DNA from 4 places in the Pseudodesulfovibrio sediminis genome. Region 4 is predicted to be linked to each of the others. Evidence: predicted binding sites of a transcription regulator. Region 4 holds the regulator's gene; each other region holds the start of a gene.

Region 1 (7,563 bases), 220 kb from region 4:
CGTCGCGTTTGCCGCTTATTCGGGTGATGTCCTTGATTCCGGCGTCATCGATCAACGTTTCGATCTGCGAGCTGGTCATAGCGGTGTCAAAGCCGATGAGAAAGAGACGGATGTTCTCCATGCCTTTTTTGTGCAGGGAAGCCACGGCCTTGATGGTTTCCTCGTGCCCTTTGACACGGTCGAAACGGCCAAGAAGACCGACAACGATGTCGTCGGAAGCATAGCCGAATTCGTTGCGTACCCGGTTTCTGCCAGCCTGGTCAAAATGGAAACGGGCAGTGTCTACGCCACCGTGAATGAGCCAGAGCCCATGGCCTGGTGTACGCATTTTTTCCAGAAAATAGTCTGCCATACGGCGGTTCGTGACTACCACGGCATCGGCTACACCGGCATGCAGCCAGCGGTTGATGGCGTCGCTACGGGGCGGGCGTTGGTCTCCCCGAGTCCTGACGAGTTGGAAGTTGAAACCGAAAAGTTTGAGTACGCCCCACAGAAAGAACCCTTCACCCCGGTGACAATTGACAATGTCAGGACGGTGCGTCCTGAGGAGTAGTATGATATGCTTTGTCGCACTGGCGAAGCGGATCGGATTGGTGGTGTTCAGATCGACCGAAACCGTCCGGAGACCTGCTTCCTGCGCAGCTTTTTCCGGCGCAGTACCAGCCTGGGTCAAAACCGTGACTTCGTGGCCGGCCTCAGCTAGAAGACGGCTCAAAGTGATTGCGTACCACGCAGTCGCATTGAACCAGCGGACATTGATAACTTGGAATATTTTCATATATTTCGCCTGTTGGACAAACATGACAGTTCAAGGCGATGAACGCAAGGTCTTACACACATGGAAAACAGACTCGTATCCATCATACTCCCCACATACAACAGGGCTGATTTTATTGGAACCGCGCTTGATGCGGTTTTTGCCCAGACCTATGAAAAATGGGAATGCATAATCATAGATGATGGATCCACGGATAATACCACGGATGTTTTGGGGGCATATGATGATCCTCGTATTCGATACATCCATCAGGAAAACCAGGGTGTCTCCGGGGCCCGGAATACGGGTATCGGTATCTGTCAGGGCGAGGTTATAGCCTTGCTTGATTCGGATGACGAATGGATGCCGAACAAACTGTCCACACAACTGGAGTATATGCGTGAGCATGACTACCAGATCTGTCAGACCGAGGAGATATGGGTCCGGGGCGGAAAACGAGTCAATCAACCCGCCAAATATGCCAAACCTGAAGGGTGGTTCTTTGAAGCCTCCCTGGAGATGTGCCTCATCAGCCCGTCCTGTACCATGTTCACGCGCAATGCATGGGAGAGCATAGGTCCTTTTGATGAGAACATGCCGTCCTGTGAGGATTATGATATGTGGTTGCGCGCATGTCTGGAGTATCCGGTGGGATTGGTGCGGGAGAAATTGACTATCAAGTACGGTGGGCGGCCGGACCAATTGTCTATATGTGTGCCGTGCGCTGATCTGCATCGTATACGGGCATTGATAAAAATCCTGCAAAGTCGGAAACTTGACGCAGCCCAGTCTGCTCTGGCCCTGGCAGAGTTGAAGAATAAGGTTGAGATTTATATGCAAGGGTGCGAAAAAAGAGGGAAAAGTGATGAGGCGCAACGGGTTTGGAACCTGTTTTGCATGGTGAGCGAAGGGAAAGAAGTTCCCTTGAATACATTGAGTTAGAAGCAATCGGGCTGCCTGTGGCGCAGTTGTCTGATTTTTCCTGATAATGACTCGAACCTATGTGAGGTTGACGAGTGCCTTCAATTGGCAAACTCATAGATGGACTCCCCGAGATCAGCCAGTCGAAACTGGTTGCTTCGGGGTATGGTATATGGGTGGCCTGGAAAGGGACGCTTCATAATTCCGTTGAGAAAACGCTTCAGGAATATGGAGCGTTATGTGTTGCCAAAGATACAGACCAGGCCTTGTGGTTCTGCAATACCGTTGAAGTCTTCCGGGCCATGGCCCGTCTTCAGGTTTGGGGCAGGCTCAATCCCATGTCGGTCATCTTTCAGATCATGCCGCTCACATTTCTTGTGGGATATGATCTGGAATATTCCGTTTCCCTTTCTGTGGAACTTGATCGTCAGAATGTGGTCGCTCCTGATGAGTTGGAAGTTGTCATTCATCCAAAGTTGAAAGAGAACATCCAGTCGGTTCCCGGCCTGAGTAGTGAGAAAATCGGGGGTATCGACGGTCTTGCCAACGTGGAATGGTTGCGCCTGAACGTTGATCAGGGGCTTGACTACGAGACCCTGCGAAAATGGTATTTCATTATCAAGCCGCTCGGTCGGATGGCTGATAAGGAGGCCATTCTGGGGTGGCGGGATTTTTCGGGCGAAATACTGCTTCTGTTACAGAAACTCGGGCTCAAATATATTTCGGATATCAAGGAAGGGGCCATTTTCTTCCCTCTGGATAACTTCCGTTTGTTGTTGTCGTTTTGCACCGAAATAATGACGCTGATCAAACAGTCCAAGGAAGACGAGGAAAAGAAATACTGGCCTATTGTCATGGCTGCCGCTCCACAGGACAACCTGCAGTTTTCGACTGACCTGCCGAAAAAGGTCGGTCTGGACTGGAACAGGATGACCCCTGATTTTCCCCACGTTCGTTTTATGGATGGCTTTCTCCTTTCCGAGTGGTTTCGTGTGAATGAAGCCCGGTATGGAACGGATCAGATGTCCCTGGATTCCTGGTGTACCCTTGCCCTCAAGGAAGGCGAAGAGGGCTTTGGGTATGGGACAATGCAGGTCGCTCTGCCCAATGCGCTTATGAAGGCGGAAGGCGAGGAGTGCTTCTATTGTGGTTTGAAGAACCATGAATCAAAGGATTGTCCGACAAAGAAGCTCGATATGCCCCAGCCGCAGATATGGAACGCTCTCGCCGGGACGAACATCAATGATTTTTCGGATGGGTTTGCGGAAATTGACGTGGATGTGAACGACGATAATTTTTCCCGCGCCATTCTTGAATTGATGAAAGACAAGAACGACCTCAAGTCGGTCATGACCAAGGCTGTTTTCGAGATCAATGCCCCCTCTCAACTCAGGACCATGAAAGTTGTCTGGAGGAGTCGGAGCAAGGAGTGGATCGATGCGGCGAAGCAGCTTGCCCCGGAAGAGGGGGAGTATGTTTGGGATGCCTTGAAAGCCATAGAGAGTGGCAACCTGGAAAAGGCTGAAGGCTTGATTAAGGAAGCGCAGCAGCAATATCCCAGAAGTTACCAGCCGCATTCGCTGTGGGGATTCTACTATCTGGAGAGGAAAGATTTCAATCAGGCTCTTTTCCAATGGCAGGAAGCAGAGCGTACGAGCTATACCCCGCTTCAACAGGCGATATTTGCCTACCTTCAGGCCCGCTTGATGGAGATCGAAGGCAACCTCAAGGATGCCATCAACGCTTACAAGCATGCGAATACCTTGGACGCATCGTGGCAGGAACCAGTGTATCGCCAGGCTGTCTGCATGGTGAAAATGGGCTTTTCCGGTCAGGCCATGGATCTTTTTTCCAATCTCATCAGCCGTGATCCGCATGTTTTCAATCGGATTCTCATTGATCCGGAACTTGACCGGGGCCGGGTGCAACTCATGAACGCCTTGTGGGAGCACTGGGCGCAGGCGGAAGAAGCCGTTGAAGCCATGCGCGTCAAGGTCGATCAGCTTTCCGAGGACATAACCAAGCGCTTCGATGAGAATCATAGTTATTTCGAGACGGCAAACGAAGACCTCGATCGGCTGAGACAACTGGGCACGACCAGTAATTTCGTTGCCTATTATCAATTGCTTCGGGGGGGTGACAGGTTCCAGGCAACGCTGAATAACGAGGTCAAGCGCGGGATCAAGCGTATCAATTCCAATCTGGAATATCTTTCGGATCGAGTTCGTCAGGTGCAGAGGGAAGCCGCATGGTTCCCGTTTCCGAAGTTGTTGCTGGAGTTCAACAAGGAATTCAACTTCTGTGTGGAGAAGATAAACTGGATAAAGACACAGCGGTTGAATGAAGCGGATAATTTCAGGAAATCACTGCGTTTTATCGAAGAAATTGAAGATCATATTGATTCCCTGCAAAGGCGTCTTGTCACTTTGCGGATTGTGCGGGATTCGACCCTGTTTATTCTTATGTTGGGCCGCAATTTCATCTGGCTGGAACTCATTGGCCTCGGGCTGCTGCTTGTGGGATTGCCCTCGCTTATTTATTTTACCCGTGATGTGCAGGGGAGTTACATTATTGATCTCATCAATGATGAAAGTCAGCGTTGGGAAATCTGCAAGGGGCTGGTGATCATCATAAGCATTGTTGCCGTGGCTTTTTCCGCCGTAAAAAGTGCGTTTTCTTTCGACAAACGAAAACGAGAACTCTTCGATCAATTGGATGAAGAGATACGACAGGTCGCTCCGAAACGATACTGATTTTCTTCTCATCATCTTTCCAAAAGTCTTTCCTTTGCGTATGCTCCGAGTCTGAACAACCGATTCGAACGGAGGTCTCGTGCATAAAATTGTATTGATCCGACATGGGCAGAGTGAATGGAACCTGACAAACCGGTTTACCGGTTGGACGGATGTGGATCTGACCGAGCAGGGTATCGAAGAAGCAAAAGCCGGTGCCAAACTTCTCAAGGATGGCGGGTTTGCTTTTGATGTCGCCCACACGTCACTGTTGAAACGGGCCATTCGTACCTTATGGTTGGTGCAGGACGAGATGGATATCATGTGGCTGCCGGTGCGCAACACTTGGCGACTCAACGAACGTCATTATGGTGCGCTTCAGGGGCTGAACAAGGCTGAAACCGCGCAGAAATATGGCGATGAGCAGGTTTTCATCTGGCGTCGCAGTTTTGATACGCCACCGCCAGAACTCGATATGGATGACGAGCGGTATCCGGGGAATGATCCGCGGTATGCAACGCTCTCAGAGACGGATTTGCCGAGGGCTGAAAGTCTAAAGATCACCATTGATCGGACCATGCCTTATTGGTTCGAGACAATCGCGCCCCAGGTGCAGAGCGGGCAGCGTGTGCTGATTGTCGCCCATGGAAATTCCTTGCGAGGGCTGGTCAAGTACCTTGATAAAATGGATGACGACTCGATCACTTCATTGAATATTCCCACTGGAGTTCCACTGGTTTACGAGCTTGATGATGACCTCAACGCCATTGACCACTACTATCTTGGCGATCAGGAAGCGGCGGCCAAGGCTGCTGAAGCTGTTGCAAACCAGGCCAAGGGGGGGTAACCCGGAAGTCGTCATGGACGAAATTACATTTACTCACGATTTGCTTGACTGGTATGACGCCAATGGTCGGGATCTGCCCTGGCGTCAGAATCCCGAACCATATGCTGTCTGGGTCTCCGAGATCATGGCTCAGCAGACCCAGATGGACCGCGTCGTCGGATATTATTCCCGATGGATGGAGCGGTTTCCCGATATTTCCACTTTGGCGCGCGCCCGAGAAGAGGATGTGCTCAAGATGTGGGAGGGACTCGGGTATTATTCCCGTGCCCGAAACATGCTCAAGGCAGCCGAAACTGTGATTCAGGAGTATGGTGGGGTATTCCCTGCCGAATTCAAGACTATTCAGTCGTTGCCCGGAGTTGGTGAATATACTGCAGGAGCCATTTCGAGCATAGCCTATGGATTGCCTGAACCAGCCGTGGACGCCAATGTCCTGCGCGTGTTTTCCCGGGTGCTTGATATGGAGGAGCCTGTCCGTGGCAAAAGCGGGAAAGGACGTGTCGAAAAGGTTGTGTGTTCTCTGATTCCGCCTGACAGGGCCGGAGATTTCAATCAGGCGATCATGGAGCTTGGAGCGTTGATCTGTTCCAAACGACCCAAGTGTGATCGGTGTCCCGTTCAGGGGCACTGCAAAGCGTATATGGCGAATACGGTCCATCAGCGGCCCGTTCTTCCGGCACCCCAAAAAACCATTCGTATCAACATGGTCACAGGCGTTCTCGTACACGATGGGAAAATTCTCATTCAGAAGCGCAAGCCCGATGATGTCTGGCCCGGCCTATGGGAGTTTCCGGGCGGGAGCATTGAAGCCGGCGAGACGCCGCAACAGGCTGTGGCCCGTGAATATATGGAAGAAGTCGAACTTTCCATCATGCCTGAAAAAAAGATTACCACTGTCACCTATACGTACACCAAGTACCGGGTGACCATGCATTGCTATCTGTGTCGGCTTGATCAGGCGTACAGGGAGCCGGTGTTCAATGAAGCTGTGGAGGGCGGATTTGTTCTCCCCGAGGTCCTGGAAGAGTATGCATTTCCCGCAGGCCACAGACGGCTGGTGGAATACATGAAAAGTGCCGAGTATTTTGACACCCTGAGTTGATCCTCTGATTTTTTACTGAAAAAATATCATGTTGCCGCGATAGGCACACCCTTTGCTTCCTCCTGTACGGAGGCCTCTCCAGAGGCCAAAACTTTGACGCAGGAGTACTGCATGTCTGTTGGAAACATTGGCGATAATGACATTCTGAAAACCGTACAAGCTGGAGTCGGTTCCACTGACTCTTCGCAGGATACGGAGCGCAACAAGCAGTTGATGGCTGCGTTTGACGCTCAGATGAACATGGCGCAATCACTTTTCAGAGAAGGGTCAGATGAATATGGGGAGGGGAGTTCCTCTGATTCATTTGACATATCCATGATCAATGACAGCCGTATGGTCGAGGCGCTGGCCACCATCAGTCGTCTTATGCGCACTGAAGGCGGCCTGGAGCGTCAGAGCTTCCCTCGGAGTAGCAGGGCTGCATCTGGCGGACAGGAGACCGCACAGGCGTCTCCAGCGGTCACCCCTTATGTGCCGGGAGATCTGTCTGCGCAGTTTGAATCCGGTGACGCAGGAGTGGCGGCTGTCGGGTATGATCGCGTTGGCGGTACGTCCTATGGCAAGTATCAGATTGCTTCCAAGCCCGGTACCATGGATCGATTCCTTACCTTCCTCGATGAGAAGGCCCCTGAGTGGGGTGAACGTCTGCGTTCTGCCGGTGCAAGCAACACAGGGTCTACGCAAGGCGCCATGCCCAATGCATGGAAGGCCCTCGCTGCCGAGAATCCCGCCGAATTCGAGAAAATGCAGCACGATTTTATTGCCGGGGAGACATATGAACCGGCTCGAAACATGATTCTTCAGCAGACCGGACTTGATTTCAACAATGCGCCGCCTGCGTTACAGGAAGTGCTCTGGTCCACCTCGGTCCAGCACGGCCCGACAGGCGCGGCTAAGATTGTTGGACGTGTAATCGATCGTTTTGCAAAGAGCGTGTCGGAAGGCGATTTCAACACCTCGGTTATTGAGGGCGTGTACGACAGTAGAAAAGGGCAATTCAGTTCATCCACGGCACGGGTGCAGCGGGCTGTCGCAAGTCGTATGGACACGGAAAAAGAGCTTGCGTTGAACATGCTTGGTACGACAAATCTCAGCCGAATCGTCTGATCTGGGGAGAGAGCGATTGGGTTTGGAATAAGAGGCATGGCTGACATGCCTCTTTGTTTTTGTAGAGGAAACGCAGTGGCTCCACTAGCTCATGCAG
Region 2 (7,563 bases), 760 kb from region 4:
ACGAACCTTCTTGAGCAGGTTCACTTCCATCTGGACACCGCGGTAGGTTTCCGTGAATCCTTTCTGACGGCCCGATCCCAGAATGTTGGTCACGGACATGGAATAGATTTCCTTGGCGTAAAGGGCCTGCTTCACGTCGTTGAGCTTTTCTGGCCTGATGTATGCTATGATGAGCTTCATTTTCTTGATCTCCTTGAATGATCTCTTATTCTGTTCTTTGTTCAGCTTCTTGCAAGCTGTTCAAAATGGTTCGGGTACACAATGGTTGTTCAATTCAGGGCCGATTCCTGATCTCTTTTCATGAGAGTTGTCATAGTTGAACAACAAGCACTCTGGCCATCTTCAACAATGCTGCCTACTCGTTAGAGAAGAGCTGGAATCCGTTGTAGGACTCGGAACCATGTTCTGCGATATCCAGACCCTTGAGCTCTTCTTCCTTGCTCACGCGGAGGCCGAAGATGCCCTTGACGAGAGCCATGAGGATGTAACCTGCACCGAATGCCCAAACGAAGATTGCGCCTGCACCGATGAGCTGTACGCCGAGCTGAGCCACGCCGCCGCCGTAGAAGAGGCCGCCGTCAGTGTTGAACAGGCCACAGGCGATGGTACCCCAGGCACCGCAGACGCCGTGGACAGAAGAAGCACCGACCGGATCGTCGATCTTCAGGACCTTGTCGATGAATTCAATGGCCAGGACAACCAGGACACCAGCGATCAGACCGATGATGATGGAACCGACGGGGGAAACCGTGGCACAACCGGCGGTGATACCGACCAGGCCAGCCAGGGCGCCGTTCAGGGTCATGGAGATATCAGGCTTGCCGAAACGCATCCAGGCGAACATCATTGCGCCGAGCACGCCGCCACAAGCAGCCAGGGAAGTGTTTACAGCGATGAAACCGATGCTGCCGTCAGCAGTGGTGGTGGAACCGGGGTTGAAACCGAACCAGCCGAACCAGAGGATGAAAACACCAAGGCTTGCCAGGGGAATGTTGTGACCGGGAATGGCCTTTGCTTTGCCGTCTTCGGTGTACTTGCCGATACGGGGGCCGAGAACCAGGGCGCCAGCCAGGGCGATCCAGCCACCAACGGAGTGAACAACAGTGGAACCGGCGAAGTCACAGAAGCCGAGACCTTCCAACCAGCCAGCGCCAGTGTCGCCCAGCCACAGCGAACCCCAGGCCCAGTGGCCGGAGATGGGGTAGATGATGCCGGTCACGACGATGGATACGAGAATGTAGCTGGAAAATTTGGTGCGTTCAGCCATACCACCGGAAACGATGGTAGCTGCAGTTGCGGCAAACACGGACTGGAAGAACCAGAAGGTGTAAGTCCAGGGAAGATCAGCTTCGCTGACGCCGCCCAGTGCGTAACCGGAGGTGCCGAGGAACCCGCCGGCATCAAGGCCGAACATCAGAGCAAAACCGAACAGGAAAAAGCAGATGGAACCAACGGAGAAATCCAGGAAGTTCTTCATCATGATGTTACCGGCGGATTTGGCGCGAGTAAAACCGGCTTCAACACAACCGAAACCTGCCTGCATGAAGAAGACAAGGATACCGGCAATCAGTGTCCACAGAACATTACCATGGAACTGAGACAGAGTTTCCACTTCTTCAGCATAAGCAAAAGTGGGGGCAAGGGCTGCTGCCAAAGTGGCTACGCCGATGGCGAGCCTCTTGGAAACATGGGTCGGGGACTTTCTCAAATACATTTCAATACTCCTCTTTGAATGGAATGCGTTTCTAACCTGCCTCCCTTCTATCAAGACCCGTGCCAAACTCGTTTTTTATTGCTATTAGTGTAAAAATCCTCAAAACAGTGCATTTTAGACCAATGTTTTTTTACAATTTTGCAATAAATTACATTTTTGAAGTATCCAAATTAGTCCAAAATTGTCAATTTTACAAAAAATGTCAAAAAGAGATAAAGATGACCGCCGGTCACAAGAATATATAGTAATATACTCTATCCGTCCGAATTTGCTGCGATTTTTTTTGTTGACAGAATATCCGTCAAGGTATAGCGTCTGTCTCCATGATGAACACAACTTCCTCCAACGCATACTTTTCCAACTATTATTTTGGATATTGGTTTAGCCGCGCTCGCGGGCTTGGACGAGGTGCTGTGTAACCAAATGGTGGATTACGAAAGCAGATAAAAACCTCTTCAAGGGCCGCGGGCGAAAGCCGGCGGCCCTTGTTTTTTATCCGCCGGCCTGAGCCACTGCACCTTGAAGACAACCTTGAAGGAGAGAGAGCATGCATATCGGTAAAGCAATCAGACTGGAAAGAATCATCAATCGGAACACAGGCAGGACCATTGTTGTACCCATGGATCACGGCGTGACTGTCGGCCCCATCGAAGGGCTTGTGGACATGCGCGAGGCCGTTGGCAAGGTCGTGGACGGCGGAGCCAACGCCGTCATCGAACACAAAGGGCTTGTCCGCTGCGGCCATCGCGCCCAGGGCAAGGACATCGGACTCATCGTCCACCTGTCCGCTTCCACCACCCTGTCCCCCTTCCCCAACGCAAAATCTCTGGTCGCCAGTGTTGAAGACGCCATGCGTCTTGGCGCAGACGCCATTTCCATCCACTGCAATCTTGGTGATGAAACCGAAGCCGCCATGCTCAACGATTTCGGCAAGGTCGCATCCGACGCCGCCAACTGGGGCATTCCGTTACTGGCGATGGTCTACGCACGCGGCCCGAAAGTCTCCGACGAATACAACGTTGACGTTGTCGCCCATTGCGCCCGTGTAGGTACAGAGCTCGGTGCCGATGTGGTCAAGGTTCCCTACACCGGCGATATCGATACATTCAGCCATGTCTGCGACGCCTGCTGCGTTCCGGTGGTCATTGCAGGCGGCCCGAAACTTGACAGCACCGAAGCATTCCTTCACATGGTGCATGATTCCCTTGAAGCAGGCGGAGCTGGCCTGTCTGTTGGTCGCAACGTCTTCCAGCATGAGAATCCCACTCGTCTTGTCGAGGCTCTGAACATGATCGTACATAATGACGAGACCGTAGAAGCCGCCCTCAACCATCTTAATGGATAATGGAATAACCATGAAAAAAGTCATTTTCAAATCCGTCCCCTTTGACAAAAACCTCGTCACCCTGGCGCTGGAATCCGGCGTGGACGCCATTATGGTCGAAAAAGATCAGGTCGCTGCCGTCAAATCCCTGAGCAAGGTGAAAACCATCACCCCGGAAGACATGCCGGTGGTGGAGCTGAAGAAAAAATCCGACGAGGATATTGCCATCAAGGGCATCAAGGAAGGCAAGGACGTCGTCCTGAAGAAAGGCTGGGAGATCATCCCGGTGGAAAACATACTGGCTCAGGTTGATACGTTGGCGCTGGAATGCGAATCCCTTGACCGCGCCATCCTGGCTGCCGGCATCCTTGAGCGTGGCTGCGACACCATCGTGGTCCTGCCCGAAGGTGCCGCCGATCTCAAACAGATCGTCTCCGAACTCAAACTCTCCCAGGGCACCATGGATCTGCAAGCCGCCACTGTCACCGAAATCGAATCCACCGGCCTCGGCCACCGTGTATGCGTGGACACCATCTCCATATTAAAGAAAGGCCAGGGTATGCTCATCGGCAACTCCTCCGCCTTCTCTTTCCTGGTCCACGCCGAAACCGAATCCAACCCCTATGTGGCTGCCCGTCCCTTCCGCATCAATGCGGGCGCGGTGCACGCCTATGCCCAGATGCCCGGCGACAAGACCACCTATCTTGAAGAGCTGGCCTCGGGAGACGATGTCCTCATCGTGGGTGCCGACGGCGCGACATCCCTGGCCACTGTGGGCCGCGTAAAAGTGGAAATCCGCCCCATGCTGCTCATCAAGGCGGAAGTGAAGACGCAGGAAGGCGTCAAGACCGGACAGGTGTTCCTGCAAAATGCCGAAACCATCCGCGTTGTCAGCGACAAGGGCGAACCGGTCTCGGTGGTCTCCCTCCAGGTCGGTGACAAGATCATGGTCAAGACCGATGAAGCCGGCCGCCACTTCGGCATGCGTATCACAGAGGAAATCAAAGAGGGCTAGTCCCCTTCTTTCGGAGATAGTCATGACTGATAAAGACAAGACAGACATACCGGATCTCAGCGAGCTGCGAGTCGAGATCGATTCCCTCGACAAACAGATCGTGGACCTGCTCAACAAGCGGGCCGAGGTGAGTCTCGGCGTGGGCCGCTACAAGGCCGCCAACGACGAACCCATCTACAAGCCCTTTCGTGAACAGGAAGTCATGGACAAGATCGCGGACTCAAGCCCCGGGCCGCTCCCGGACAAGCATCTGCGCACGATTTACCGTGAAATCATGTCCTCATCCCGCCACCTGCAACGCCCGGAACGAGTGGTCTACCTCGGGCCGGAAGGCACGTTTTCCTACTTTGCCGCCATCGAGCACATGGGGTCCGCGGCCTCGCTGACGCCCAAGGCCAACTTTGAGGAGATCTTCCGGGCCGTGGCCGAAGAAGGCGCCGAACTCGGTGTAATCCCGCTCGAAAACACCATTGAAGGCACTGTGGGGCAGGTGGTTGACCTGTTCATGAAATACAAGGTCTACATCCAGGCGGAAGTCTTCAGTCGCATCAGCCATTCACTCATATCCAACGCCGAAAACGTGGAAGACGTGGAAGTGATCTACTCACATCCGCAACCGCTCGGACAATGCCGGGACTGGATCAGAAACCATCTCCCCAACGTGCCGACCATTCCCATGGAATCCACTGCCGAGGCAGCCAAGGTCGTGGCGGGCAAAAAAGCTGCCGCCGTTATCGGTCATCTCAAACTGGCGGACATGTATGGCATGAACGTGCTGGCGCAATCCATTGAGGATCTGCCCGACAACTGGACCCGGTTCCTGATCATCGGCGCATCCCCATCGCAGGAAGACAGACGGGACAAGACCTCCATACTCTTTACCCTGCCCGATCGCCCCGGTGCTTTGGCCCGTGTGTTGACCACCATGGCGCACCAATCCATCAACATGTCCAAACTTGAATCCCGCCCGTTCAAGGGTGAGAAATGGAAATATGTCTTTTTTGCCGATCTGGCCTGTGATCTGGGCGGCGAAAGATATGAAGACGTACTCGAAGATATCAGGGACCAGTGCCAAACGCTGCGCGTGCTCGGGACCTACCCCACTCAGGAGGAACGATAATGTCCAAGACACCCATCGTCATCAATGCACCGGCCAGTAAATCCTTGTCTCACCGCACCCTTATCGCGGCGAGCCTCGCCAACGGCATATCCGAAGTCTCATCCATTCTGGATTCCGACGACATCACCCGCACCCGCGGCTGCCTGACGGCATGCGGTGCGCAGATTGATGAAAAGGACGGCAAACTCATCGTCACCGGCATGGAATCCGGGCCTAAAGGCGGCAACGCCGATGGCAAACACAAAGACGAAGCACCGCACGAACTTTTCATGCACGAATCCGGCACCACCTGTCGTCTCATGACGGCCGTGGCCGCCGCCGGACACGGAACATTCAAGGTCCACGGCGCACAGCGCATGCACGAACGCCCCATGGCGGAACTGGTCAAGGCGCTGGGCAACCTCGGATCGACCTTTGAATATGCGGAGAAAGAGGGGTTCCTCCCCTTTGTCATGACCAGCAAGGGCTACACTGGTAAAAAAGTGGAAATCACCCTGGAAGAAAGCAGCCAATACCTCTCCGGCCTGCTCCTTGGTGCGCCCTTGGCTGATCATGAAACCGTCATCTCCGTGGTCGGCAAAAAAGCGGTCTCCTGGCCGTATGTCGCCCTGACGCTCCGCATCATGGAGGATTTCAAGGCGGGCTTCACCGTAGAAGTCAAGGAAGGCAACGCATGGCAGGCCGTGCCGTGGCGTTCGGTCAAGAGCGCGACTCCCAACAAGATTCGCTTTGTTGTCCAGCCTACCGGCTACGACGCCACCGACTACCGCGTGGAAGGCGACTGGTCCAACGCCAGCTATTTCCTGGCCGCCGGTGCCGTGGGAAAACGCCCGGTGCTGATCAAGGGGTTGGCCGCAGATTCGCTTCAGGGAGACCGCGCCATCATGGACATCCTGAGCCAGATGGGCGCATCCATCAACGTGACCTTTGAAGGCATACTGGTGGAACCAAGCACTCTGCGTGGCGTAAACGTGGACATGGGCCGCTGCCCGGATCTGGTCCCCACCGTGTCCGTGGCCGCCGCATTCGCGTCCACCCCCACGACCATCACCAATGTGGCTCACCTGCGCATCAAGGAAACGGACAGACTCGCGGCGTGTGCCACCGAAGTGGCCCGCACGCAGGCCGAAACCGAGATCGTCGAAGACTCGCTCATCGTCCGTCCCGGGCGCCTGCCCAAGGGGCGTGAAGTGGATTTCACCACCTACGGCGACCACCGTATGGCCATGTCCATGTCCATATTTGAACTGGGCGGCATCAAAGTCGGCCTTGACAATCCGGCCTGTGTCGGAAAGTCTTTCCCCGGCTTCTTTGACGAATGGAAAAAAATCGTCGACTAGAGTGAACGAGTAATGACAGTCGAAGGCATCAATAAAATCGCCATCGTGGGCGCACGCGGTCAGATGGGTGGTCTCTTTTCAGGAGACTTCACCCGGCTCGGCTGCGAAGTTGCGGAACTGGGGCGTCCCTATGCGGACGACGCTGTTCGCGCCGCTCTCACCGATTGCGATCTGCTCATGATCAGCGTGCCGGTGACGGCCATGGACCATGTCCTGGAGATCATGGTGCCGCATATGGACGGAAAAACCATCCTCTGCGACGTCGGCAGCGTGAAAGAGCTGCCCATCAAGGCGATGCTCGAACACTACGACGGCCCTGTCGTGGGCACCCACCCACTCTTCGGACCAATCATCCCCGAAGGCTTCGAACCCAAGGTGGCGATCATGCCGGGCCGTGAGAGCGACGCCTCCAGCGCTGACAAGGTCACTGCGCTCATGCAGGCCTGCGGGTACACCTGTTTCGATTCAACTGCCGAGGATCATGACCGCGCCCTGGCCTTTATCCAGGGACTCAACTTCACCTCCACCGTGGCATTTCTGGCCGCGGCCCGGGATGTTGACGGCATTGAGCATTTCGTTACCCCATCCTTCAAGCGAAGGCTGGATTCGGCGGCCAAGATGATGACGCAGGACACGGAACTGTTTGAGGTCATCTCCGAAGCCAACCCATACTTGCAGGAAGTCAACCGCAAGTTCATGTCCTACCTCAGCCTGGCGGCTGGCGGCGATCTCGAGCTGCTTGCCGACCGCGCTCTGTGGTGGTGGCGTAACGACGAATCATATTAATAGGGTGCGGCTTTATTGCCTGGCACACGATTACGATTGTAACCGAAGCCGCACCCCCCACAGGGTGCGGTTTCATTTTTTTGAGGAGAAGAACGATGAATGGTACGTGAAAGAAATCTGAAAACAGGAAGAAGATCAAGGGATGGCAAGTCATCCCAAGGCCATATAATTAAGCCTAACAAGTTGACACGGTTCGATTTTCGACAGTGATGAAAGCAACAGGCAGACGGAAAGTTCTCCCTGACGCGAAGGCATACGCCTTCA
Region 3 (7,563 bases), 650 kb from region 4:
ATGCTTGATTTCAAACTCGCGGCTTCCAGTGTTGGGAGTCGAGTGTACGATATACTTTCCAACACGAATGGAAAATTCGATTTTCATCTGGCTGATGGTGTGTTTCCCGGTGTCGACCTCACCCGAATGGCCCGACAGACGCATAAGCGTAAGTCAGAAGGCGGCAAGGTGGAGGCGGCCAAAACGGATTCCACGAAGTTCGGGGCCATTACCGGTACCGGTGTCATCCGCAAAGGGGTGGTCAGAAACAGGGACCTGGAGGTCAAGGCGCCAGGGCTGCGTGCCACCGGAGCCGGTGCTGTCTATCTGCCCACGCGGGAGATCGACTACATGGTCAAGGCCAAACTCGTACCTCAGGCCGAGGGGCAGGGGGGCAAGGACTCTGACGATCTCATCGGGGTGATGGTGCCCATTCATGTCACCGGAACATTGGAGAATCCGTACTACTGGGTTTCCATTACCGAGTATGTCAAAGCCTTAGGCGGAATGGTGCTCGATGTTGCCGGGAGTGTCTTTGACGGCGTCAAAGGGGCGGTCGAGAGTGTGGGAGACGCGTTGGATGATAGTGGCTCCAGCAGCAAAAGCGGATCGAGCAAAGGCAAGTTCCTCGGTATCTTCTAACCCATGCTGACGCCGATGTTCTCTGGTGAAGGGGCCGCTTGAGCTTGTTTGGGCTGTTCTTTTTTCTGCTCTCCAACAAGTGCATTCATTGCTGCAAACGCTTCGTCCAGCGTGACCTGTTCGGCCACAAGCTGGCGCAGGAACGTGTTGATGGGGCCGACCATGGATATGGCCTTGTCCACTTCGGCGTTGGCGCCCTTTTGATAGGCGCCGATATTGACCATGTCCTCGACCCGTTTGAATGTCGCCATATGTCTGAGCAGTTTGCGACCGTTGGCTTGTGCTTCGTTTGTCGTGATGTCGGAACGAAGACGGCTTATGGACTTGAGCACGTCAATGGCCGGATAATGGCCGAGATCGGCCAGTTCGCGGGTCAGCACTATGTGACCGTCAAGAATGGAACGGGTGGAATCCGCAATGGGTTCCGTAAAATCATCACCATCCACCAGCACCGTGTATATGCCGGTAATGGAGCCTTTCATGTTTTTGCCTGCGCGCTCCAGCAGTTGTGGCAGGTGGGCAAACACACTGGGGGTGTACCCACCGCGTGTGGGCGGTTCGCCTGCAGCCAGACCGACCTCGCGACCTGCCATGGCAAATCGGGTGACAGAGTCCATCATGAGCAGGACGTCTTTGCCTTCGTCACGGAAATATTCAGCAATGGCCGTTGCCGCATAGGCGGCGCGCATGCGAATGAGCGGGCTTTTGTCCGATGTGGCCACCACCAGTACGGAGCGTTTCATTCCCTCGGGGCCGAGGTCGCGTTCCATGAATTCCACTACCTCTCTACCACGCTCGCCAACCAGGGCAATGACGTTGATATCCGCTTTGGTATAGCGGGCCATCATGCCGAGTGTTGTGGATTTACCCACGCCTGAACCGGCCATGATGCCTACGCGCTGGCCTTTGCCAAGGGTCAGCAGGGAGTTGACCGAGCGGATGCCGACATCCAGCGGTTCGTTGATGCGGGGGCGTTCCAGCGGGTTCGGCGGTTCGCGGTGCAGGGGAACAAATGTTTCTGAGTGAATGGGGCCCTTGCCGTCAAGAGGATCGCCAAAGGCATCCACGGCACGTCCCAGAAATTCCGGTCCAACAGGCATGTGAGGCGGGGTAGCCGCGTTCTGAATGAGGGAGCCGGGGCCTATGCCGCGCATGTCCGAGTAGGGCATGAACAGACAGGCGCTGTCCTTGAAACCGACGACCTCTGCGGGGATGGGATCGCCGCCAGGGGGCATGAGATAACACACGGAGCCGAGCGGAGCCTTGATCCCATGGCCTTCGGCGATGAGGCCGACGACCTTGGTGACCTTGCCGAAGGTCTGGCAGGGGTCCAGTTCTTCGAGCAGGCCGAACCTCGATTCCATGCTCATTGACTAATCCTCGTCAGTTGCCGTGATCTGGGCGGCCAATTGTTCAAAAATAGGTTCAACGCCATTCCAGCGCGTATCAATGGTGTTGTCCACCTTTCCTCCGGCAGCTTCGACCATCACGCCGCCGGATTCAATGCTGGCGTCCCCTTTGACGCTCCAGTATTGCAGGGAGGGGGTGCGCTCCTGAATGGTGGACAGGTACGCCTCCAGCCCCTCCACGTCAGCAGGATGACACCGGATGTCAAGCTGACGTTGGGATTCAATGCGGTCCAACGCTTCCTGCATGAGCTCTTCCAGAGATGCCATGCGTTTTTCTTCCAGTTCTACCTTCAGGGTTTTCTCCACGGCAAGGCGGATGAGACTGATGATGTCCTGTCTGCGGGCTTCGAAAATGGAGGAGCCGGATGCTCCCAGTTTGGCCAGCAGGTCTTCGGTCTGGGATGTCAGGGCCTGCACATGCTGATCCAGTTCTTCTTGAGCCTGGACCAATCCTGCTTCGTATCCTTCGCGTTGTGCAGTGGCCCTCAGTGCTTCAGCTTCCAGTTCTGCCAGGAGCTTGATCTCTTTGGCCGCTTCCTTGGCTTTGTCCTTGACCCTGTTGAGGTATTCCTCATTGGTGGCGTCGTCCCACATGATCTGGCGCTTGCCTTCAATCTCCTGAATGGTCATCTCGTCAGGGCCGGGTGTGGTCATACCCATGACCACCTTGCCCGTGAGATTGGGGTTGCGTGTACCGAATCTAGATAAAGACATCGCTGCCGCCTCTGCTGATGACAATCTTGCCCTCGTCTTCCAGACGGCGGACCGTCTTGACGATGGACTGCTGCGCCGCTTCGACTTCGGAAAGCTTCTTCGGCGGCATGATCTCCAGGTCTTCCTTGATCATTGCAGACGCACGTTCCGACAGATTCTTGAAGAATTTGTCGCGCAGGTCTTCGGAGGCACCCTTGAGCGCCACGGTGAGGTCTTCGTTGGAAACCTCCTTGAGCAGTTCGCGAATGGCGACATCGTCAACGGATTTGACGTCTTCGAAAACGAACATGAGGTTTCTGATGTCCTCGGCCATCTGGGTGGATTCCTCTTCGATTTCGGAGAGGACCTCTTCCTCGGTGTTGCGGTCCACGGCGTTGAGAATTTCAGCAACGGAGTTGACACCACCGACCTTTTTGCCTTCCTTGCCGCCCATGGCGATGAGCTGGCTCTGCAGAACCTTGTCGACTTCCATAAGCATCTCTTCGGCAACGGCTTCCAGTTTGGCCAGGCGCATGAGTACTTCGGCGCGGACGCCGGCGGGCAGGTTTTGAATGAGTTCGGCTGCCTGATCCGGATGCAGATGTCCCAGAATGAGGGCCAGGGTCTGCGGGTGTTCGTTCCGCAAGATCTGGGCCAGGATGCGCGGGCTGACGTTCTCCAATTCCTGGAAGGGCGTGGGGCCGGTGTCCAGGTCCAGGGAGTCCATGATGTATTTGGCGGTTTCCGCGTCCAGAGACTTGGTCAGCAGACGCTTGACCTGTTCCGGGCCACCCACCAGAAGCTCGGCACCGTAGACAAGGGCTTCGTTGTACTCCTTGAGCACTTCGAGGACCTCTTCCTTGGGCACGGAGTCGGTTTCGAGCATGGCCTTGGACACGGCCGCAATCTCATTGCGCTCCATCCGCTTGAACACTTCCCCCGTAAACTTCTCGCCAAGAGCGAGGAGCACGATGGCTGTTTTCTGGGGTCCGGTGAAGTCAGCCATGGTCTAAGCCTCCTGAGTCAGCCAGGTCTTGAGCAGTTGCACGGCCTGGTCAATATTTTCATCAGACAACTGAACAGCATGGTTCTTGGCATTTTCCAAGCGTCGTGATGCGTCCAGAGCCTCTTCGTCCATCTCTTCTTCTTCCAGAGCCAGTCGTTCGGCACCGGGCAGACCGGCCATCTCTTCGATCTCCTGTTCTGCCACACGGGGTCTGATAAGAGCCATGACCACCGGGCGCACAACCAGGATGAGGAAGAGAAAGATCAGTATGCCGTTGAGGAACGGCTTGCCCAGACGCTGAGCGTATTCCAGCATGGTCCGCAGGACGGAGTCCGCATCATAGATTTCAGGCTCGCCAAAGGAGATGTTTGAAACCTCGATGGTGTCCCCGCGCGTGGAGTCAAACCCCACGGCGTTTTCAATCAGGTTTCTTATGCGTTCAATTTCCTGAGCCGTACGCGGTGTGTAAACGGATTCTCCGGTGTCCGGATTCGTTTCCCATGTGCCATCCAGGATAACCGCAACCGTGAGACGTTTCAACTCCCCAACCGGGGTCACGACGGATTCTTCAGTCTTGTTGATTTCAAAGTTGGTGGTCCGGGATTCCCGTGTTGAGTCCTGGGTGGTCCGGGTGCCTGCAAATCCGTCGCCGCGGAAGTTGGCGTCTGGTTCGCCGCCAGCCAGAGAAGCGGCACCGGCCGTTGTCTCTTCGGACCGGGTCTCGGATCGGACAACCGAGCCGTCCGGGTCAAAGGTTTCGTTGCGCAGGGTGCGCTGGCTGAAATCGAGATCAGCGTTGACGCGGGCGATGACCTTGTCAGGGCCGACAGCAGGGCCGAGGAGTTCAAGAATCTGACGCTGGATTTTGGCTTCGACGCTCGCCTTGTGGAGCTGCTGGGCATTTGACAGGGAAAGACCGTTGTTCTCGTCTTCCGGGGTGTAGAGCGGGCGGCCCTTCATGTCGGTGACTGTGATGGATGCGGGCTCAAGGCCTTCGACAGCCATGGAAACGAGATTGACGATACCCTGAGTCTCATTCGGTTCAAGCTTGCCGTCATCCTTGAGTTGCAGGACGATGGAAGCTGACGGGGAGATCTGGTCTTCGATGAAAAGGGATTTTTGCGGGATGACCAAATGCACGCGCGTCTTTACGACCATGGGGAATTCCGTGATGGTGCGAGCCAGTTCGCCCTGAAGAGCGCGCTGGTAGTTGACGTGCTGGACAAAATCGGTCTGGCCGATCTGAATGTCGTCAAAAATTTCGAAACCGATACCCTGTCCGTGTAGGTTGCCTTCGCCCGCCACCTGGAGCCTCAGTTCATAGACACGGTTCGCCGGGACCAGGACGGTCTTGCCGCCGTTTTCCAGCTTGTAGTCTTCCTTGGCTGCCTGAAGCATGCCCACGACCCGCGAGGCGTCCTCGGGGTAGAGGTTGGTCATCAGGACGCGGTAATCGGGTTTGTTCATCCAATAGATCATGAGCGCAAAGGCGATGATGACCGAAGCAGCCAGGCCACCGATCAGGATACGCTGTGACACGGTGCGTTCGGACCAGAGTCCACTGATTTTTGACCAATATTCTTCGACGAACGGAGGCATCTTCTCTCTCCCGCAACTTGAAAGGTGTGTGTATTACTGGGCTGACAGAGTTCTCTAGAACTGCATCTGCATTATTTCTTTGTAGGACTGCATGATCTTGCTGCGTACCGCGCCGGTCATCTGCATGGTCAGTCCCGCTTTCTGCATGGTGATCATGAGCTCATGGACGTTTTGCGATTTGCCTGATGCGAATTCTTCGATCATATGCTTTTTCTCGGTCTGGATGTCGTTGACGCCTTTCAGCGACTGCTGAAGTGTCTCCGTGAATCCCTGGGCCTCTTCCTGAGGCTTTTGCAGCTTGTTGGAGACCTGCTTTTCCAATGCCGTTCGACGGTTGGCGTTCAGGGCATGCTGGTATGCGTTTATTGCAACACTTTTGACGACCATGGTTCTTCTCCTTTTTAACCGTTGCCTATCATCAGGGCTTTCTGGAACATGCGCTTTGCGGCCTGAATGGTTTGAACATTGGCCTCATAGCCGCGCATGGCCTGCATCATGTTGGTCATTTCCTCGACAACGTTGATATCGGGGTAGGTGACATATCCCAGGTCGTTTGCATCCGGATGATGCGGTTCGTAAACCTGCTTGAAAGGGCGTTGGTCTGCGGTAACGCCAAGGACCTTGACGCCATGAAGGTCGCGGTTGAGCTGATCGTGCATTTCCTGCGCGAACGGCGAGTACACCGGCGTGGATTCGAAAGATACTGACTTGCGTTGGTATGGTCCGCCATCCGCAGTCTTGGTTGTTCGAATATTCGCCATATTCATTGAAATGACGTTGAGCTGTGCTCTTTGAGCCTTGAGGCCGGACGAGCTGATGTCCATTGCAGTCATGAAGTCCATTTATTTACTCCCTTCCTGAATGACTTTGGTCATGCCTTGAAAATTCTTTTTGATAATCGAGCTGAGCGCGTTGTACATCATGGTGTTTTTCGCATTCTCAGCCATTTCCTTGTCCAGGTTCACAGAGTCCTGTCCATGAATCTCCCGGGCCTTGAATGCCTCCAGGCCATCCCCTTTAAAACCGGCGGTGCTGAATTCCGTGGGCATGTGGTCGGATGCGGTGCGGGTCATTTTACCCAGGGCATTCTGGTTCAGGGCGCTTTGCAGCTTCTCTTCGAATTCAAGACTCTGGGCCTTGTAACCAGGAGTATTCACATTGGCGATGTTCGCCGTGACGAGATTTTGACGTTGCAGACGCAGGTCCATGACCTTGCCTGTCAATTGGATGTGACGTTCAAAAAGTCCTCGCATGCCTTGATCCTCCTACATTATCTCTCTGTTTTCTGTTGCTGACAGGGTCGTATTCCCGTCAAACACGCATGGAGTTTAGCAACTCCCGTTCCATTTGTGTAATACTCTGTAAATAAAGGATAAAAAATGTTGAGACGCAATCCGGCGTCATTTTGCCATGTGTGGACGCATTTGAGGGGGGGCAGGCGGATTTACCTTATGTAATGTTAAGGCAGAAAATGCCGCATTGCCAAAATCAGGTTGTGGTAGTCTGGCGTTCATTCAGTGAGTGTGTGTTTTAAAAACTTATGTATATCACAATGTTGTGTCGTAATCCGCCATGCGTTTCGTGGTATTGCCGGATTGTTTGGCACGGGCATTGCTAGGTTTTTGTCGGCCAAGTGTGGCCAAGGAGACTTTTTCACCCGGCCCTCCGGGTAAAGGAGAAATGGAGGGGAAAATTATGAGTGGTCATCTGGATTACGAAATCAACAAGGAACTCGGTGAGTGCTACCTGTTCATGGGTGAGCTGGACAAGGCTGAAGAGTATTACAAGAAAGCCGTCAGCTCCAATGGCATCCACCCCGACCCGTATCTCGGCTTGGCTACCGTCGCTGTTCAGCGCGGTGATCTGGCCGATGCCATGGTCATGTATGAAAAAGCTCACAACATTGAGCCCACCGACAAGAGTCTTTCCGGGATAGCGCTTATCCGCATGGAAAACGGCGAACAGGAAGCAGCGTTTTCCATGTTCGTCGAAGCGGTCAAGCTGAACCCCGAAAACATGGTTGCCCTGTTCAGTCTGATCAGGCTCGGCCATGAACTGGATCGTGTGGCAGAGATCGTCCCGTATCTTGAAGGATACCTCGAAATCGACCCGGGTAAGCAGGAAGTGCGTTACTCCCTGGCAGGATGTCTCGTGGTTCTTGATCAAAGAGACGCGGCCCGTGAACAGCTCGAGACAATCCTCGAAATGTCCCCGGACAACGAATCCGCCAAGGAA
Region 4 (7,563 bases):
TTGACCGTCCCTTTTTATTTGATATTGTCGTGATTGGAAAGCTGACATGCGTGATTTCGTAACCGATTGAATACCATGTCGCACACGTTCATCTTGAATTGAAGACGCAAAAAAGCCCGCCAGCACAACGCTGACGGGCCGATACTTTGCGCTAATCAATCAGATCGCTTCAACTAGGCTTCGAAAGCCTTGATGAAGTTCGGGGCAACCTGTTTCTTACGGCTCATGACGCCATCAAGGTAAACAGGAGCACCATCGGTAGCAACACCGAAAGCCTTCTCAACGACAGAGGTGTCGTCAGAAGCGATGAGCATTTCGGAGCCTTCTTTCATGATGTCGGTCAGCAGCAGGAAAACGGAGTGACGGCCGTCAGCCTTGACCTTTTCAATTTCAGCCTGAAGAGCTTCCTTGTGAGCGTCCAGCATGGACAGGTCAACAACTTCCAGCTGGCCAATGCCAACTTTGTTGCCGGACATATCGAAATCTTTGTAATCACGGAAAACCAGCTCGTTGGGGGTAGCACCATCAACAGCGGACTTAACTTTAAACATTTCCATGCCCAGAGCCATGACATCATCAACACCAGCGATCTTGGCAAGAGCTTCAACAGCAGCCTTATCAGCATCGGTGCAGGTAACGGACTTGAACATGACGGTGTCGCTCAGAATGGCACACAGCATTGCACCAGCGATGTTGGCCGGAATTTCAATGTTGTAGAAGTCGTACATGCCTTTCAGAACGGTACAGGAACAGCCCACGGGCCAAACCCACATTTCCAGAGGTCCCGAAGTCTCGACATCACCCAGCTTGTGGTGGTCGACAACAGCGAGGAGCTCGCCCTTGTCCAGATTGTCAATGGTCTGAGAAACGTCAGTGTGGTCAACCAGAATGATCTGCTTGTCAGTAGCATCAGTGACGATCTCAGGAGTAGCACAGCCGAACTTTTCGACTACGAAGACAGACTCAGGAGCGAGTTCGCCCTGAACAATTGCCTTGGCTTCCATGCCACGCTTGGAAAAAAGATCCGCGGTACCGATCGCAGCTGCGACGGTGTCAGTATCAGGGTTTTTGTGTCCAACAACCAAAATAGCCATATCTAATCCTCCTAAATTGAATTGTCCTTATCCTAAGGAAATCGTGCCTTGAAAATAGAATGTGACGAATATCACAACCTATCTCAACTGCCAAGCTAAAAACACCTATAAAGGGAGAAAACAACAAAAAGGATGATCCCTGTTGCCAGAACGGCATATGCACGTTTTACTCGTAACGCCATTAATCCGCCCAGGCTAGCAATAATCCAAAGATGAGCCCATTGAATATTCAAAGAGGCAACCAACCCTGGATACAGGGAAAAAGCGAACTCAAGAAGGACCTTGAGTATGAGAATAGCCACGAAGAAAACACCCCATGAGATAAGGAATGTCCTTGCTAGTGAACGAAGTATCAATGTACCAGGCAGATTGGGCTTTTCTGGCTTCCGTACCCAGTTGAGAAGCTTGTTGTAGCTCATTCGTTCACTGTCTCGTATCCACCCTTCTGCCAGCGTCCCAAGCCCGGCCAAGGGCATGCTTGCAAATAGAATGACCATGATCTGAGCTGGCTGGACAAAACCCAAATAGGTTGTCAGCGAAAGTGCCGAAAAGGTCGCAGCAGTAAGATGAGGAGGAATAAATGACCCGACAGGAATCAGATCAAGCCAGAAAAGTTCAAAGAAAATGGCAATGTTGAGGCTGACGGTATATTCCCCTGTAAATACACCCCAGAAAAAACCGACAACCAGTGGGCGCTCAAGAAGGCCAAGACTTATGGAGTAACGAAAGAGAGAAAAGAGAGCAAAAAAAAAGCGACCAGGGAAAACCAGGCTATAGGACTATCCAAGGACATGATTAAAACCTCGCCTGGATCGGGTCATTGGGTACACATCGGAAATCGAGCTCCACGCCCTTTCGATTCAGATGACGAAGACAGGTTTCATCTTCATCGGATAGAGCGACACTGGGGGAAACCTGTTTCTTGCCAGGACTGTAGTGGACATTCCCAATATTCAGAACAGAAAAATCAAAACCGGAATCAAAAGCTCTTTTGGCATCAGCACAGCTGGAAAAAAGGATGATGATGTCATCTGTGCTTCCGTCTGAACGCGAACCGTTAACAGCTTCTGTGAGCGTCTCTACAGTGACAAAAGAGCTCTCAACGGTACCGGGAATGGCGAGCGACATGATTTCTTGCTGGAGAACGTCGTTAGCTAATTCATCGTTAGCGACAATAACGTTTTTCGCACCAATATACGGCAACCAGGTTTCAATGATCTGACCGTGAATCAAGCGATTGTCTATACGAACAAGAAGCACGGTACGAACCCTATTTTTTTGCTTTTTTGCGCAACATGGCGCCCGCAACTTTAATGCCCTGCTGGCCTGCTGATTCAGCAGTCGCAGCCAACGCATCCAATGTCATGTCACGGGACTGCAGAGTGGCAACCACCATGGGCAGGTTTACACCGGTGATCACTTCGAGATTTTCGGATTTCATAAGCGAAAGACTCATGGTCGTTGGCGAGCCACCAAAAAGGTCAGTCAAGGCCATGACGCCTTTTCCCTGTTCCACAGACTGGATGGCAGACCTGATGGATTCCATGGTTTCATCAACACCTTTGTTGACGTCCACACCAATAGCCAAACAGTTTTCCTGCTTGCCCATGACGGTCTCGGCCGCTGCCAGGAGCGATTCCCCGAAAGTGCCGTGAGTGACAAGAACCACGCCGACCATTGCTTTTGTATTGCCAGACTTTGCAGTCATGAATTATCCAAGTTCCATATGTCTGTGTTCGATCGACATACTATACCCTTTTTTCTTCAGGGCCGCCAGTACCGACTCAGCCTCCGCAACGGACCTGTGGCGCCCTCCGGTACATCCGATGGCAAGGGTAATACGATATCGACCTTCATCAGCGTACAGTGGGAGAAGGTAGCTGATGAAATCAGTAAAACGGGTATCAAATTCTTTGCCCACATCAGAGCCAAGCACATATCGTTGGACTTCTGAGTCCAGTCCGTTCAGTTGCTTTAACTTTTTGTCAAAATACGGGTTCGGTAAAAAGCGAAGATCAAAGACGAGATCTGCTTCAGTGGGCACACCGTACTTGAAACCAAAGGTCACAATATGCACGCGCATCCCGCGACCGGCTTCTTCCAGAGCAGTCCACTTGGTTTGAATGACCCGCCGAAGATCGTGAATGGAATAATCAGAGGTATCAAGAACCATGGCAGCATCAGTTCGAATAGGAGCCAGGAGTTCTTTTTCCTTCTCCAACGCCTGCTCCAATCCAAGCTTCTTGCTTTCAAGCGGATGCAGCCGCCTGGTCGTAGCGTACCGGCGCACCAATTCACCCATTTTTGCCTCAAGAAAGAGGACTTGTGGTGAAATGCCGATATCGGCAAAATCCTTTATAGCCTGATCCCATCCAGCAAGAAACTCCAACTGACGGAGGTCCATACCCAGGGCAAGGCCACGATATTCATTATCGAATTTGAGTATGAGATCCGCAATTTTCGGGGACATTTCCGAGGGAAGCCCATCAATACAAAAAAAGCCCAAATCTTCAAAGACCTTGAGCGCAGTAGATTTACCGGCTCCGGAAAGGCCGGTGACAATGACGACGGGAAAAGGATTGGCAATCGTCATGAAAGAGCAACCATTGGGTTAAACACTTTTGAGAAGCCCCCACAAAGCCTCGCTCCCCTCGGCCTCATGAAATGCCCGACGGAAGGATTCGTCTTTGAGCAGACGAGAAATATGCGCCAGAACTCGGAGGTGCATACCTGCCACCTGTTCAGGAGCCAGAACAACAAAAAATATCGTGCATGGTTTGTGATCCAAAGCATCAAATTCAATACCGGTCTCACTGCGACCGACAATAACAATGACGTTTTCCAGATCTTCCAGTTTGCCGTGAGGGATAGCTATACCATCACCAATGCCGGTAGTACCGAGTTTTTCACGTTCGAAAAGGACACGGACCGCCTGGTCCGTGTCCATTTCTGGATATTGTATGCCCACAGGGGCGATAAGTTCTTTCAACACATCCGATTTGGATTCGGACGTCAATACGGGAAGGACAAGCTCCTTCGCCAAATAGTCACCAAGTTTCATATTTAGTTTCCAGGGTCGATCAGTCCGTAATCGCCATTTTTTCTTTTATAGATTACATTTACGCCCTCAGTTTCCGCATTGCGAAAAACCAGGAAATCATTTTCAAGTACATCAAGTTGCATGGCTGCTTCGTCAACGGACATGGGCTTGGGCACATACTCATCCGTACCGACGATGGTAGGCACAGCTTCCGGAACGAGGTCCTGGAAGGACAAGACACTCATCTGCCCCATCTTGTTTGCACGCGCTTTCCTGATACGGCTCTTCTGCTTTTCGCGCATCTTTCTGAGTTGGGCTTCCAGCTTGTCGAGAACCATGTCAATAGTCGCATACATGTCCTCAGAGGCCTCATAGGCCGATATGTGAATGCCATCCGAATTCAGAATTACATCCGCCATATGGCGAAACTTTTCGACCAGCAAATTGACCTGGAGATCGGCTTCCGAATCAGAAACGTATTTGGCGACCTTTTCAAAACGCTTTTCTGCGTAACCCTTGAGATGATCAGACGGCTCAAAGTTCTTGAAAGTGAAGCTGATGTTCATACGCTGCCTCCTGGTTTAGAGTGCGGCAAACCGTACTGGTTTAGAAGTACTGCTTGCGTTTCGAAGAAGAAGGAATACCCATTGCCGAACGATATTTGGCGACTGTGCGCCTGGCGATGTTTACCTCAAGCTTTTCCTTGAGTTCATCCCCAATCTTTTCGTCACTGAGCGGTTTCTTCGTGTCTTCTTCTGCTATCATTTGCTTGATAAGCGCCTTGACGCTTTCTGAACCCACCTGCGAACCATCATCCAGTTCCAGGGCAGAATTAAAGAAGAACTTTAACTCAAAAATCCCATACGGAGTTGAGACATACTTACTAGTAGTAATACGGCTCACCGTGGATTCATGCATCTCAATATCCTCAGCTACCTCCTTGAGGATCAGGGGTTTGAGCTTTGTCACACCCTCCTCGAAAAAGGCTCGCTGGAAGCGGACAATGCTCTCAACTACTTTATACAATGTTCTCTGCCGCTGGTACAGACTTTTCATCAACCATGCGGCAGATCGCATCTTTTCCTGAAAATACTCTTTTTCCTTGCCCGCTGCACCCTGCATGGAATCCATGTAGAAGGTGTTCATCTGCAACCGCGGCATGCCGTCCTCGTTCAAGATGATGACGAACTCCTCACCATACTTGTAAACAAACACATCCGGGCTGACATAATGGGGCTCGGTACTGGAAAAATTGGTTCCCGGCATGGGATCAAGGGTCTGCATGAGGTCAAGATAACTCTTGAGCTCATCCATGGAGATCTTGAACTTGCGGGCAAGGGGCTTGTATCGATTCTTCTCAAGGTCTTCCAGATGATCTGTGACCAACGAGACAAGAATGGGGTCCGTGTACCCAAGGACCTCCATCTGAACGAGCAGACACTCCTGCGGAGTGCGTGCGCCAATGCCTATGGGATCAAGGCGTTGGATGCGTGAAAGAACGTATTCAATCTCCTCTTCGGTGGCTTGCACCATGGATTGAATCTCTTCCATTGAGGCCTGAAGATAGCCATTGGTATCAACGTTACCAAGGATGATCTCACCGATAGCCAATTCGTGTTCGGAAAAATTCGAGAGACGCATCTGCCAGTTGAGATGCCCTTCAAGAGACGGCTTGGAAGCCAATCTGGCCTCAAAAGACATACCCTCTTCCGGCATTTCCGCGTCACGGGCTGCAGACTGCTTGGAGGTGCTGGAGAATTCGCCTAGATAATTCTCCCAATCCGCATTGCGAACCAGCTCTTCTTCGGCCTGAGATTCTGTCATCGCCTCTGAGGAATCAGAAACATCAGCCTCGGTTTCGCTCTCATCGAGAAAAGGATTCTCCATGAGTTCCTGCTGCACTGTTTCGAGCAATTCCAATCGCGAAAGCTGCAACAGCTTGATAGCCTGCTGCAACTGCGGTGTCATAACCAGTTGCTGAGAGAGCTTAAGCTGTTGTCTGAGTTCCAATCCCATTATTTATGCCTTGAGCTGTATGCAATTTATTTTTTGATACAAATCTTCATTTATGTAGATTTACTATGCCACAATCAACTGACAGAAGCAAGAATATTCTTATAAACTACTGTCAGCATTAACGATATACGATACAAAATCTGACATGAAAAAAGTGTACCAACGATTCACCATTGTGTAAATCGACAATACGTAAAACTTGTGTGGAGAGATGATTACAAGCTGAAATCTTCGCCCAGATATATTTGACGGGCACGACTTGATTGAACGATTTCGTCCGGAGAGCCTTCCAAGATGACTGAGCCTTCATAGACAAGGTATGCCCTATCGCAAATATTTAATGTTTCTCGCACATTATGGTCGGAAATCAGAATTCCGATCCCCATACTTTTAAGGACGGAAATAATCTCCTGAATATCAATGACCGCAATAGGATCAATTCCCGCAAAAGGTTCATCCAACAAAATAAACTGCGGGTCGAGGATAAGCGCCCGGGCGATTTCCAATCTACGACGTTCACCACCCGACAGAAACATGGCCGCCTGGTCCGCCAGCTTGGTAATGGTAAACATTTCCATCAATTCATCCGCTCGAGCCCGCTGCTTTTTTGAACTCAAGGGCGTCTGCTCAAGGATGATCTCGAGATTCTGACGAACCGTCAGCTTCTTGAAGATAGAGCTTTCCTGGGGAAGGTAACTCACACCCATACGAGCCCGTTCATGCAACGGCTTGTCAGTAAGCACTTCGCCGTCCAGGGAGACCTCCCCGGTATTCGGCTGGACAATGCCGACCAGCATGTAGAATGTCGTGGTTTTGCCCGCTCCGTTGGGCCCCAGCAAGCCGACAACTTCCTTGGGATTAAGCTCGATATTGATGCCATGAACGACTTCTTTCTGGCCATATCGTTTGGACAGATTTGCTGCCCGCAGTCCATCAGCCATTATTGCCCCTTGATTTTGTCAGGAGTCATGAAAATGGCTTTGACCCGCTGGCTCTTACCGCCGACCACCTCACTGCGGTTGTCCTTGAGGTGGAATTTGACCACCTCTCCGGAAAGACTGTTTGGACCATCCTGAAGCAAAGGGTTTTGCTCCATTTTAAGCAGTTGCGCTTCCACAAAGTATGTCAGCTTACCGCAAGTACCCTGGCTCTTCCCTTTAACGGCTTTAACGTTGCCCTTGGCAATTATACGATCAATGCTGTCAGCAGAAAACTTCTTGCCGGTCTTTGAAGAAAGAAACGCAGAAAGAGAGTTCGCCCACAGCGTCAATTCTCCATGCACTGCAACCACATTGCCGACAAAGGACACCACTTTACCGGATTCGTCATAGGTCATGCGGTCGGAAGTGATCTTGACAGGAACACGATTGGGATCAATGCCGGTCAGGACTGGGTCCGGAGGCGTATCGGCAA

Evidence for each region. The regulator sigma-54, encoded in region 4, starts transcription at its own class of promoters, with help from an activator protein. The targets are predictions, from matches to a motif close to CTGGCACGGNNNNTGCTT.
Region 1: SRBAKS_RS03655 (VgrG-related protein) is a predicted target of sigma-54. The motif match lies at 6,400-6,417, and genes of this name have one in related genera.
Region 2: SRBAKS_RS16480 (ammonium transporter) is a predicted target of sigma-54. The motif match lies at 1,763-1,780, and genes of this name have one in related genera.
Region 3: flgB (flagellar basal body rod protein FlgB) is a predicted target of sigma-54. The motif match lies at 6,658-6,675, and genes of this name have one in related genera.

What each region holds. Positions count from the first base shown of each region.
Region 1 is NZ_AP024485.1:723,834-731,396, reverse strand. Features, by position in the region: gene SRBAKS_RS03680 (glycosyltransferase family 4 protein) at 1-778, opposite strand, end outside; gene SRBAKS_RS03675 (glycosyltransferase family 2 protein) at 839-1,699, shown strand; gene SRBAKS_RS17830 (tetratricopeptide repeat protein) at 1,774-4,431, shown strand; gene gpmA (2,3-diphosphoglycerate-dependent phosphoglycerate mutase) at 4,511-5,257, shown strand; gene mutY (A/G-specific adenine glycosylase) at 5,271-6,359, shown strand; gene SRBAKS_RS03655 (VgrG-related protein) at 6,471-7,466, shown strand; gene SRBAKS_RS03650 (NFACT RNA binding domain-containing protein) at 7,556-7,563, opposite strand, start outside.
Region 2 is NZ_AP024485.1:3,506,881-3,514,443, reverse strand. Features, by position in the region: gene SRBAKS_RS16485 (P-II family nitrogen regulator) at 1-180, opposite strand, end outside; gene SRBAKS_RS16480 (ammonium transporter) at 356-1,714, opposite strand; gene SRBAKS_RS16475 (2-amino-3,7-dideoxy-D-threo-hept-6-ulosonate synthase) at 2,262-3,059, shown strand; gene SRBAKS_RS16470 (3-dehydroquinate synthase II family protein) at 3,070-4,053, shown strand; gene pheA (prephenate dehydratase) at 4,076-5,173, shown strand; gene aroA (3-phosphoshikimate 1-carboxyvinyltransferase) at 5,173-6,513, shown strand; gene SRBAKS_RS16455 (prephenate dehydrogenase/arogenate dehydrogenase family protein) at 6,526-7,299, shown strand.
Region 3 is NZ_AP024485.1:1,156,123-1,163,685, reverse strand. Features, by position in the region: gene SRBAKS_RS05735 (AsmA family protein) at 1-621, shown strand, start outside; gene SRBAKS_RS05730 (FliI/YscN family ATPase) at 618-1,991, opposite strand; gene SRBAKS_RS05725 (FliH/SctL family protein) at 1,995-2,744, opposite strand; gene fliG (flagellar motor switch protein FliG) at 2,731-3,729, opposite strand; gene fliF (flagellar basal-body MS-ring/collar protein FliF) at 3,733-5,328, opposite strand; gene fliE (flagellar hook-basal body complex protein FliE) at 5,383-5,715, opposite strand; gene flgC (flagellar basal body rod protein FlgC) at 5,730-6,170, opposite strand; gene flgB (flagellar basal body rod protein FlgB) at 6,171-6,581, opposite strand; gene SRBAKS_RS05695 (tetratricopeptide repeat protein) at 7,024-7,563, shown strand, end outside.
Region 4 is NZ_AP024485.1:506,630-514,192, forward strand. Features, by position in the region: gene SRBAKS_RS02480 (manganese-dependent inorganic pyrophosphatase) at 174-1,094, opposite strand; gene SRBAKS_RS17825 (PTS sugar transporter subunit IIC) at 1,190-1,864, opposite strand; gene SRBAKS_RS02495 (PTS sugar transporter subunit IIB) at 1,890-2,354, opposite strand; gene SRBAKS_RS02500 (PTS sugar transporter subunit IIA) at 2,365-2,802, opposite strand; gene rapZ (RNase adapter RapZ) at 2,806-3,687, opposite strand; gene SRBAKS_RS02510 (PTS sugar transporter subunit IIA) at 3,706-4,155, opposite strand; gene hpf (ribosome hibernation-promoting factor, HPF/YfiA family) at 4,158-4,700, opposite strand; gene rpoN (RNA polymerase factor sigma-54) at 4,741-6,150, opposite strand; gene lptB (LPS export ABC transporter ATP-binding protein) at 6,366-7,091, opposite strand; gene SRBAKS_RS02530 (LptA/OstA family protein) at 7,091-7,563, opposite strand, start outside.